DNA from 2 places in the Vibrio sp. 378 genome. Region 2 is predicted to be linked to the other one. Evidence: predicted binding sites of a transcription regulator. Region 2 holds the regulator's gene; the other holds the start of a gene.

Region 1 (6,088 bases), on a different contig from region 2:
ATAGCAACCACAGCCATGCCGATAGCACGTGTATCCATTGCAGAGACAATGCCCGTTTCTGTTGCGTAAACTGGCTTGATGATTTCTGCTTTTTCTAAGTAGTTGTCGTAGTTTTCTACGAAGTCTGCTGGGCCGCCTAAGCCGGCAACCATCTTGCCGAAGCACTCAGCCGCTTTGCCGTTATCCAGCACTTCCATCAGTTTTGCGCGTGCGTCTTCTGTGTTCTCAGCAAGCTTGCCAAGTACTAACATTTCAGCACATGAAGCCATGGTCACTTCAAGTAGACGAGGGTTACGGTATTCACCCGTTAAGAAACGAACCGCTTCACGAACTTCCACTGCGTTACCCGCTGAAGACGCCAATACTTGGTTCATGTCCGTAAGAATTGCCGTAGTCTTAGTGCCAGCACCGTTTGCTACCGCAACGATTGATTTTGCTAGCTCTTCAGACGCTTCGTAAGTTGGCATAAATGCACCTGAACCCACTTTTACGTCCATCACTAGCGATTCCAGACCCGCCGCCAGTTTCTTAGAAAGGATCGACGCCGTAATCAGGGAGATATTGTCTACCGTTGCGGTAATATCACGAGTCGCGTAAACACGCTTATCCGCAGGAGCAAGGTCACCAGTTTGACCGATGATCGCCACACCAGCGTCTTTGGTTACTTGACCAAAAACATCGTTGCTCGGCGTAATGTTGTAACCAGGGATAGATTCAAGTTTATCCAGCGTACCGCCTGTATGACCAAGACCGCGGCCAGAGATCATAGGTACGAAACCGCCACACGCTGCCACCATTGGGCCAAGCATTAAAGAAGTTACGTCACCCACACCACCGGTTGAGTGTTTGTCGACAATTGGACCACCGAAGTTCATGTGGCTCCAGTCGATAACCATGCCCGAATCACGCATTGCACACGTTAAGGCGATGCGCTCATCCATGGTCATTTCATTAAAGAAAATCGTCATAGCAAACGCCGCAATCTGACCTTCAGATACCGTGTTGTTCGCTACGCCTTGAATAAAGAAGTTGATTTCATCGGCGGTTAGGACTTCGCCGTCACGTTTTTTACGAATGATTTCTTGTGGTAAATACATTAGTGCCTCCCAAGCTCTTTTGAGCCATGGTTGTAGTAGGATAGAAGAGGTTTGGTAGCACCCGTTTAGGTGCTACCGTTCAGACGTATTATTGGAATTAGTACGCTGTTGGATCAGCGACGTCGTCCGATACTTCTAATGTATTTAGTAGGTTGGTTAGCAGGCTAGACGCACCAAAACGGTAGTGACGAGCATCAACCCAGTTGTCACCTAGGATTTCGTCAGCCATTGCTAGGTATGCAGCTGCGTCTTCAGCAGTGCGCACACCACCTGCTGGTTTGAAACCAACAGTTTCTGCAACACCCATGTCGCGAATAACTTCAAGCATCATGCGAGCGTATTCTGGTGTTGCGTTTACTGGCACTTTACCAGTTGAAGTTTTAATGAAGTCAGCACCTGCTTCAATACAGATTTGAGATGCTTTCTTGATTAGTGCTTCTTCTTTTAGTTCACCTGTTTCGATGATCACTTTAAGAAGAATGTCACCACAAGCTTCTTTACATTGCTTAACTAGTTCGAAGCCTACTTTCTCATCACCCGCCATTAGCGCGCGGTAAGGAAAAACTACGTCAACTTCGTCTGCACCGTAAGCAACCGCCGCTTTTGTTTCAGCAACTGCGATTTCAATGTCGTCGTTACCATGTGGGAAGTTCGTTACTGTTGCAATACGAACCTCTGGCGTACCTTGCTCACGAAGTGTCTTCTTAGCAATAGGAATAAAGCGAGGGTAAATACAAATTGCAGCTGTGTTGCCTACTGCTGTTTTCGCGTCATGACATAGTGAGATCACTTTTGCATCAGTGTCATCGTCATTCAACGTAGTTAGGTCCATAAGTTTAAGTGCACGTAGCGCTGCTGCTTTTAAATCGCTCATTTCTATCTCCGATCAATATTCAAAAAATTCACTACTCAGCCTTACATCACGTCTTTAACTATAATCAACAAGTCGAGACAATGTGAGTAAATGGCTAAACAGTCTATTAATGAACGGACTTGGTTCCCTGAAGACTCGGCATATACAGCGAAAATTTATCATATGCCAATTGCTATCCTTGTCACCGCACAGTACCAGTTTGGCCTATGGCACAACAATCTATGATTGCGGTGTCTTTAATATCACATCACAAAGCAAAACGCCTATTAGATCTAATATTGCAGGGCAATTCATTTGCCCATCGATTATGTAATATTCATTACGTGATTAAGAATCAAGCTTAACCACTATCCTGTGATTAATACATTATAGAGTTTCACCGCAAAACTGTAGCACCAAATAGAGCGCAAACGGTTTGTATCTCAAAATTTCCTAGCCCCTATTCCATTGACTGCGTAATACCTCGACTAAGGCAAACACCCGATGAAATTTTGGAGCCCGAAAAACGAAAAATGCCCCGCAGCAATCTCTTGCTACAGGGCATGATTGCTACAGGGCATGATGTAAAACGGCGTCTATATATTAAGAACCGATTCTAATTATAGTGCTGCAAGGCTTAAGCAGAAGCCTGCAATTGTCGCTGCCATAAGGTTAGACAACGTACCTGCAAGAACTGCTTTAACACCCATGCGAGCGATGTCACTACGACGGTTTGGTGCAAGGCTACCTAGACCACCAAGTAGAATCGCGATAGAAGAAAGGTTCGCGAAACCACATAGTGCGAATGAGATGATAGCTGTTGTCTTCTCAGACATTACTTCACCAGTTGCCGCGATTACTTGAGCGTTTTCACCTAGATATGGTGTGAAGTTCAAGTAAGCAACGAATTCGTTCACTACGATTTTCTGACCGATGAATGAACCAGCTGTTACAGCTTCTGCCCATGGAACACCGATTAGGAATGCTAGTGGAGAGAACGCGTAACCTAGGATTAGCTCTAGTGTTAGTTCTGGCATGCCGAACCAACCACCGATGCCACCTAGCATACCGTTGATTAGCGCGATTAGACCAACGAATGCGATTAGCATTGCACCTACGTTAAGTGCAAGTTGTAGACCAGAAGCCGCACCGCCCGCAGCTGCGTCGATTACGTTAACTGGTTTGTCGTCACCGCCGTCCATCGCTTCTTCGATACTTTCGTGAGGCTGGTCAGTCTCAGGGTGAAGGATTTTAGCGAACAGTAGACCACCTGGTGCTGCCATGAATGATGCCGCAACTAGGTACTCTAGTGGAACACCCATAGATGCGTAACCAGCTAGTACACCACCAGCAACAGAAGCTAGACCACCACACATTACCGCGAATAGCTCTGATTGAGTCATTTTTGGAACGAATGGACGAACAACTAGAGGTGCCTCAGTTTGACCTACGAAAATGTTAGCTGCTGCTGACATTGATTCCGCACGCGAAGTGCCTAGCGCTTTTTGTAGTGCGCCACCAAGAATCTTGATAACCCATTGCATAACGCCAATGTAGTAAAGAACTGAAATCAGTGCAGAGAAGAAGATCAGTGTAGGAAGAACACGGAATGCGAAGATGAAACCGCCGCCGCCGAATACTTCGAACATCTTGTCAGAAACAAGACCACCGAACAGGAATGATGAACCATCGTTACCGTAGTTGATAACGTTAGAAACACCTGAAGAGAAACCGTTTAGTAGATCACGGCCCCAAGGTACATACAGAACAAATGCACCTAATGCGAATTGGATAGCGAATGCGCCACCCACAGTTCTAAAGTTGATAGCTTTTCGGTTGTTAGAAAATGCCACTGCAATCGCAAGAAGCACTACCATACCGATTAGGCTCATAAACAGGCTCATAGTTTATGACTTCCTTATAAGTTATTTATTGGCGTGTTACAAAATGGAGCTATAAAGCGGGGGCAATTATACTCATGCAGAATCAATTAAAGTAATGCCAGCCTCACACTTTCCTATAAGATTCATGATTGATTCAACCAGCTTTGTGAGTTAATTCACAATAAGCAGGAAAACGTTTTCGATTTCAAACCACATTTTTAGATTTTATTCACATATCGAGAAAGCAAAATTGCTATTTTTCCACAGTTGAGAGGCAATCGATTGCTTTCGGCCGTTATGCAACTCTACGAGCTCATTAAAGACGTGAATGAGTTTGGCTGGGTGATTTGACTCCCCTTGATATCCAAGTATAGGCATATCTGGTGCGTCTGTTTCGATTACTAGGTTTTCGAGTGGTAATTTTTGAATTGCGTCGCGTGTTTTCTTGGCTCTTGGGTAGGTAATCGTTCCTCCTACACCGATAAAAAAACCTAATTTGACCCACTCCATGGCTTGCTGATAACTCCCAGAAAAAGCGTGTAGCACACCACCTCTAGGGAGATTCGCCGCTTTCACCATTTGAATGAGGCGATTGTGCGCTTTTCGGCTATGTAAAATAACTGGGAGTTCGAAGCGTCTAGCCAGCTCAAATTGAACTTCAAGTATCTTTTCTTGCAACTGTGGATCAACATCAATGGCAAAATCTAAACCACACTCTCCTATTGCCACGCACTGCTGCCCTTTTTGATTTAGATAGCCTTCTAGCTCTGTAAGGTGCTGCTCAACGTTATCTTCAAGAAAATACGGATGAAAGCCGAGCGCATAATACAAATTGGCATGTTGCTCTGCCAAAGTTTGAATACGAGCCCAGTTTTGCGGACCGACGGAAGGAATCAAAATTCTTGCGACGCCTTGCGTTTGAGCAAGCTCAAGTTGATGTGCAAAGTCATCTTGAAACACATCAAAATCAAAGTGGCAGTGCGTATCAAAGAGCTTCATCTTGACGCTTTTTATCTGTATCTGCGGGCAGAAAATCAGAGGATGGTTGGGCTTCACTCTTCTCTTCAGTTTGATGGGCTGGGTCTTTTCGATATGGGACACAACTACGTTTCTGATCGGGAGTTAACCCCATCTCTTTACACCAGTTGTCGTAACGCTTTAGCCCACGTTTAAACCAATTCATATCTTATCCTTATATAAAAACGCCCTTGGCTAAGTTTATAGCCAAGGGCGTTTTAAAATCTAGTTTGCGTTAAGGCTTACCCTAACCGCGCAAATTAGTGCTCACGCGTCGCACGGAAATCAACGTCAGGGAAACGCTCTTTCGCCAAGTTTAAGTTAACCATTGTTGGGGCGATATACGTTAGGTTATCACCACCATCCAATGCTAAGTTCGCTTGATTCTTGCGTTGGAACTCATCCAGTTTCTTCGCATCACCACACTCAACCCAACGAGCAGTTGCAACGTTAATGCCTTCATAAATCGCTTCAACGTTATACTCAGATTTCAAACGAGCCACAACAACATCGAACTGAAGTACACCAACGGCACCAACGATCAGATCGTTGTTCTGTAGAGGACGGAATACCTGTACCGCACCTTCTTCTGATAGCTGAACCAAGCCTTTGAGAAGCTGCTTCTGCTTTAGTGGATCTTTCAGGCGAATACGACGGAATAGTTCCGGAGCGAAGTTCGGAATACCAGAGAACTTCAATGATTCACCTTGCGTAAAGGTATCACCAATCTGAATAGTACCGTGGTTGTGTAGACCAATGATGTCACCGGCGTAAGCGTGTTCTGCACGTGCACGGTCACCAGCCATAAAGGTTACTGCATCAGAGATACTCACTTGCTTGCCAAGACGAACGTGGTTCATCTTCATACCTTGCGTGTAAGTGCCCGATACAATACGCATGAATGCGATACGGTCGCGGTGTTTTGGGTCCATGTTCGCTTGGATCTTAAATACGAAACCAGAGAACTTCTCTTCAGTCGCTTCAACTTCACGTTCAACCGCTTGACGAGTTTTCGGCGCTGGAGCCCATTCAGTTAGACCGTCTAGCATATGATCCACACCAAAGTTACCTAATGCAGTACCGAAGTAAACTGGCGTAAGATCACCGGTTAAGAACATTTCCAAATCAAACTCAGGGCAAGCACCCATGACAAGCTCAAGCTCTTCTCGAACACTTTCCGCAAGGCCTGCACCAACTTTTTCATCAAGCTCTGGGTTATCGAGACCTTTGATGATTCG
Region 2 (6,088 bases):
GACTCTGAAACGGGTGAGGTTGCGGGTACCACCGGAATCGAAGCATCTATCGGCTGGGATGTCCCATTTTACTCATATCACATTAGTAAAGTCGTGCACTCGTCGCCAAAGCTTGGCGTTAACAACGTCGTTAAACTGCTTACTTTTGGTAATAACTACACGGGTAACAGCGAAATTTGTACCTTGTTCTTGCGTGAGAAATTCCGCCAAGGTCTGAATGGTCGTCTAATGTCGAAGTGTCGTTTCCTAATGATGGCAGAGCACCCAGAGCGCTTCTCTGAAACGATCTTTGCGGAGATGCGTGGCGTTTCAGACGACGAGGGTAATTCACCATTCTGGCAATGGCTTCAAGAGCATTTCTTCTCTATCGATTTCACGCTTGCAGATTACCTGACAGGTATCGGCAAGAAAGGCTTTATCGCCGACTTGATGCCGAAACTGCCTATTTACATCAACCTGCTCAGCCCAGAAGCGCAAGCCGTGATTGGTCAAGTACATGATAACACGCGTCCAGCGCTGAAGCTGCTTGAGCGTGAAGGTTTTACCAACCGAGGCTACGTCGACATCTTCGATGGTGGCCCAACGGTTGAGTGTGATCTGCGTAATATTGAGTCGGTACGTCATTCATTCCGCGCGCAAGTCAAAATCTCTGAACATTCCAGCACACAAGACTTCTTGATGTGTAATTCATCTTTCGAGAACTTCCGTGCGACAGTCACTAAGGCGGCGTATGACGCAGAGACACAGAGCGTAATGATCGCACCAGACGTTGCGGATGCACTTTCGGTTGAAGAAGGGGATTTCGTTCGCCTTCTTCCGCAGTAACAGACGACAGAATTTAAGGATAGAAACAATGACACATTGGATTGCAGGTGAATGGGTACAAGGTCAGGGTGAAGCATTTACGTCTCTGTCGCCGTACAACCAAGAAGTGATCTGGCAAGGCAAAGGTGCAACGGCAGAGCAGGTGAACCAGGCGGTATCTGCAGCGCGTGAAGCGTTTATTGACTGGAAAAAGCGCCCATTTTCAGAGCGTGAGGCAATCGTGTTGGCTTTTGCGGAGAAAGTAAAAGAGAACAGCGAAAAAATCGCCGAAGTCATTGCCAAAGAAACTGGTAAGCCAATTTGGGAAACGCGCACTGAAGCAGCGGCAATGGCAGGTAAAATTGCCATTTCGATTCGCGCTTATCATGACCGCACTGGTGAGGCGAGCCGTGAAGCAGCAGGCAACCAAATCGTATTGCGCCACCGCCCATTGGGCGTGATGGCGGTGTTTGGTCCTTACAACTTCCCAGGCCACCTACCAAATGGTCACATTGTGCCTGCGCTACTGGCTGGTAACACGGTAGTCTTCAAACCGTCTGAGCAAACGCCATGGACGGGTGAATTGGCAATGAAGCTATGGGAAGAAGCCGGTCTGCCGAAAGGCGTGATTAACCTTGTTCAAGGCGCGAAAGAAACTGGTATCGCGCTCGCTGACGCAAAAGGCATCGATGGCGTACTGTTTACGGGTAGCGCAAATACGGGGCATGTATTACACCGTCAATTTGCGGGTCAACCGGGCAAGATGCTCGCACTAGAAATGGGTGGTAATAACCCGATGGTGATCTCTGATAAATATGGTGATTTGGATGCCACGGTTTACACCATCATCCAGTCAGCGTTTATCAGTGCTGGGCAGCGTTGTACGTGTGCTCGTCGTTTGTATGTGCCATTGGGTGAAAAAGGCGATGCGCTTATCACCAAACTCGTTGAAGCGACACGCAATATTCGCGTAGACCAACCATTTGCAGAACCTGCGCCATTTATGGGACCGCAAATTTCGGTCGCGGCAGCCAAGTTTATTCTTGACGCACAAGCTAATCTACAGTCTCTTGGCGGTGAAAGCTTGATTGAAGCGAAAGCAGGAGAGGCGGCGTTTGTTTCTCCTGGCATCATTGATGTAACGAACATTGCTGAGTTACCAGATGAAGAATACTTCGGCCCACTTCTGCAAGTGGTGCGCTACGAAGGATTAGATAAAGCCGTGGCGCTAGCAAACGATACGCGCTTTGGCTTATCTGCTGGTTTGGTTTCAACCGACGACCAAGAGTGGGAATACTTCGTTGACCACATTCGTGCAGGTATCGTGAACCGTAACCGCCAGCTCACTGGTGCAAGCGGTGATGCGCCATTTGGTGGTCCGGGGGCGTCGGGTAACTTGCGCCCAAGCGCTTACTACGCAGCAGATTACTGTGCGTACCCAATGGCATCAATGGAAGGTCAAGAAACTGTCTTGCCTGCAACATTGAGTCCAGGTGTAGCGCTATAAGTTTTTATTATAGAGTCGCAACTATGCATTGCGGCTCACCTTGCCGGCGCATCATTTAGGTATGGGTTGTAGTGATCGTTGGCAGAACACGAAAAGTGAGCAAAGACTCGGAAAAGCGTGTTGACTGACTGGCATTTACCGTCACAGGTTGATGGTTGCTCGTTCATTATTCTGGACAACTCTTGTTGTGAACGAGCAGCCAACTTCCGCTTACCTTTAAACTCTACATCTCGTAACAAGGAGTCGTTATGACGCCCGATGTGTTATTTGAATCGCTATGGCAAGATTACATTCAACGTCTTTGCCCTTCGGCTGCTAAAGTGCATCAGCTGCTTCAAGAAGATGAGCCTCTGATTAATGATCATATAGCTTTACGTACCTTCAATATCGCGCCTCTTGGTATTGAAACTCTAGCTAAGCCATTTGTAGCTATTGGTTACAAGGCGTGTGGTGATTACGTTTTCGAAAGCAAAAAGCTGGTTGCTAAGCACTATGAGCACCCAGATCCGAAGCAACCTAAAGTATTTATTAGTGAGCTAAAAGTTGAAGAGTGCTCGCCTGAGCTACAAGAGATTGTGAAAAATTTGGTGGCACAAGTCGATGCTGACAAGCTGAACGATAGCGCATTCTTACATGGTGGACGCTTGTGGGATTTAAGCTTTGCTGATTACCAAACGTTGGCTAAAGAAAGTGAGTACGCATCTTGGCTTGCGGCGCATGGTTACGGAGCAAACCACTTCACGGTGAGCGTTAACCAGCTCAATGAATATGAAGAAGTGAAGCAGGTAAACAATCATCTGCGTACCGCTGGGTTTACCATTAATGAAAATGGTGGTGAAGTGAAGGGCACTCCTGAGGTGTTGCTAGAGCAGTCATCGACCATGGCAGATAAAGTAGCGGTTCGTTTTAGCGAAGGCACTGAAATTATCCCTGGCGGGTTTTATGAATTTGCTAAGCGCTATCCGATGGAAAATGGTGATTTGTACCCAGGTTTCGTGGCTGCTTCAGCTGACAAAATCTTTGAAAGTACGAATGGCTAAGTTTTAGGGTTAACCTGTTAAGCTTACTCATTAGTGTTCGCTGCACCCTATCTCATTTGGTCATGAGCAAATAAAAAGCCACCAATGTTGCCATTGGTGGCTTTTATAATTTTGTTCGTGTCACTCTAGTTCGAGATTAACGAGTACCGTAAACCACGATGGTTTTACCGTGAGCAGAGATTAGGTTCTGCTCTTCTAGCATCTTCAAGATACGACCTACTGTCTCACGAGAACAGCCAACAATTTGACCGATTTCTTGACGAGTGATCTTTATTTGCATGCCGTCTGGGTGAGTCATTGCGTCTGGTTGTTTTGCAAGGTTCAGAAGCGTCTGAGCGATACGACCAGTTACGTCTAGGAACGCCAGGTCACCCACTTTTTGGCTAGTTACTTGAAGACGACGAGCCATCTGCGCAGAAAGACGCATTAGGATGTCTGGGTTTACTTGGATAAGCTGACGGAACTTCTTGAAAGAAATTTCAGCAACTTCACAAGGAGATTTAGCACGAACCCAAGCTGTGCGCTCTTGGTCTTCCTCGAATAGACCAAGTTCACCAATAAAGTCTCCTTGGTTTAGGTAAGAAAGGATCATCTCCTTACCTTCTTCGTCTTTGATAAGAACCGCAACAGAACCTTTAACGATGTAGTACAAAGTTTCTGCCTTTTCGCCCGCGTGAATTAGCGTGCTCTTTGAAGGGTACTTATGAATATGACAGTGTGAAAGAAACCACTCTAATGTTGGGTCGGTTTGAGGTTTACCTAGAACCATAATATCTCACTTCCTCTGCAGGGTACGCTTGCGCTATCCATATTTTAGCTAAGCCTGAATTAGGCCTACTAGAATAAGAGCACTTTTTATATGCTGCAAGCTCTCTTGTGTTTCGGTAAGAAATAGTATCCTTTTTCGAAAACGATTTCTTGATTTTAATCGTGCCATGATTGAGATTTTGTAAGCAAAACTGTGCACATGATCACGGTATGAAAAGTAAACATCTTCGCAGGCAGGTTTTTAGCCAATTTTCCCTGTTTCGATGAGCTGTTGTAGGATAGGCCGAACTATGAGCTCCATTGCAAAGCTCATCTTACCGCCGGGTACGACAATCGTGTTGTGGCGTGACATGAATGAGCCATCAATCATGGCCAGCAGATATGGGAAGTCGACATTCTTGATACCGCGTAGGCGAATCACCACAAAACTCTCATCCAAACTAGGGATGCCTTTTGCATTAAGTGGGTTGGAAGTATCAACGGTCGGTACGCGCTGGAAGTTGATGTGAGTACGAGAAAACTGCGGAGTGATATAGTTGAGGTAATCGTCCATGGATCGCACGATTGAGTCCATTACCGCTTCACGCGAATGGCCGCGATCGCGAGTGTCACGTACGAATTTTTGGATCCACTCTAAGTTCACAATCGGCACCATGCCAATTAAGAAATCCACATGTTGAGCAACATTAACATCGCCATCGACCACGCCACCATGTAACCCTTCATAAAACAGCACGTCGCTGTTTTCGGGTAAGTCTTGCCACGGTGTAAACGTGCCTGGCATTTGATTGTAGGGAACCGCTTCGTCAAACGTGTGCAGATAACGGCGCACGCTGCCAGTACCATCATGCCCGAACTTACGGAAAAACTCTTCTAATCCCGGGAAGTCATTAGCTTGTGGGCCAAAGTAGCTAATGTGTCGACCTTGCTCGCGGGCTTTGCGAATTTCGATGTCCATTTCTGGGCGAGTAAAGCGATGGAAGCTATCGCCTTCAACCCATGCGGGTTTAACGTTCATCATATTGAACATTTTACGGAAGGCTTCAGATGTAGTGGTCGTGCCGGCACCGGACGAACCAGTAACCGCAATAATTGGGTGTTTAGCTGACATGACAAACCTTGTCGAAAATTACTTACCTGTAATGTGCAGTAGAGTTACTACTGCACGGTCGATATCCCACTATAGCACGTAACAATACCTTGTCATCGAGTGGGATACGGTAAAATGTGAAGGGTCTAAAATTTTGTTTTATGTTGAATATCGACGGTTTCGTGTAGCTCAGAGAACACGATAACCGCTTCACCTTTTTCCAATTGAGCTTTAACTTGATCAATTTTGTCTTGCAAAGAAACCTCAACGGTTCCGTAATCCGTTCCTTCGCGTAAGACGAATTCACGAATTAAGTTTTCCAATGTTTCCGGCGCAATGTCTTGCCATGGAATGATCATAAATACCTCTAACTTTTATGATGAGCGGCTAGTTTACTGCGTTCGTTGCTTGGATACAGCAGAAAGGTAATCTGCGGCGATACTTTCGTAATACGCGGGCAGCGCTTCCTCCAACCAAAACTTAGGTTTTAACGCCGTTCCTGTTAGGAAGCCAACATGGCCACCGTGTTCAAAGAGACGGTAATCAATGTTATCTGGCAAAACAAACTTCGGTATCACATCATCGGTCATGAACGGATCGTCTTTGGCATGGATGATCAGTGTGGGTAGCGTGATTTGCTGTAGTTTACTTAAGCCAGAACATTGATCGTAATAATCTTGTGCGTCTTTAAAACCGTGCAGTGGTGCCGTGATCAAATCATCGAATTCATACAATCTTGTGACACGTTTTATTGAGTTGTAGGACAGCGCAAGCTCACCATGCAGTAGATGATGCTTTTGTAACGCGTTACGTTTCAGTGAAGAAAGCAGGTAACGGCGATACACTTTTGAAAAGCCTTGTTCTATACGGTTCGCACAC

The links. The regulator CRP, encoded in region 2, controls carbon source genes, mostly activating them, when cyclic AMP is high. The targets are predictions, from matches to a motif close to TGTGANNNNNNTCACA.
Region 1: the regulator CRP is predicted to act here: its motif matches at 3,999-4,014, upstream of R7Q48_RS13355 (NupC/NupG family nucleoside CNT transporter).

The regions. Positions count from the first base shown of each region.
Region 1 is NZ_JAWOUO010000006.1:207,544-213,631, reverse strand. Features, by position in the region: gene deoA (thymidine phosphorylase) at 1-1,097, opposite strand, end outside; gene deoC (deoxyribose-phosphate aldolase) at 1,195-1,971, opposite strand; gene R7Q48_RS13360 (hypothetical protein) at 2,062-2,196, shown strand; gene R7Q48_RS13355 (NupC/NupG family nucleoside CNT transporter) at 2,571-3,854, opposite strand; gene R7Q48_RS13350 (TatD family hydrolase) at 4,059-4,832, opposite strand; gene R7Q48_RS13345 (DUF5363 family protein) at 4,819-5,016, opposite strand; gene prfC (peptide chain release factor 3) at 5,111-6,088, opposite strand, start outside.
Region 2 is NZ_JAWOUO010000020.1:27,638-33,725, forward strand. Features, by position in the region: gene astA (arginine N-succinyltransferase) at 1-825, shown strand, start outside; gene astD (succinylglutamate-semialdehyde dehydrogenase) at 854-2,311, shown strand; gene R7Q48_RS22030 (DUF1338 domain-containing protein) at 2,560-3,351, shown strand; gene crp (cAMP-activated global transcriptional regulator CRP) at 3,488-4,120, opposite strand; gene R7Q48_RS22040 (phosphoribulokinase) at 4,361-5,230, opposite strand; gene R7Q48_RS22045 (YheU family protein) at 5,356-5,568, opposite strand; gene R7Q48_RS22050 (hydrolase) at 5,602-6,088, opposite strand, start outside.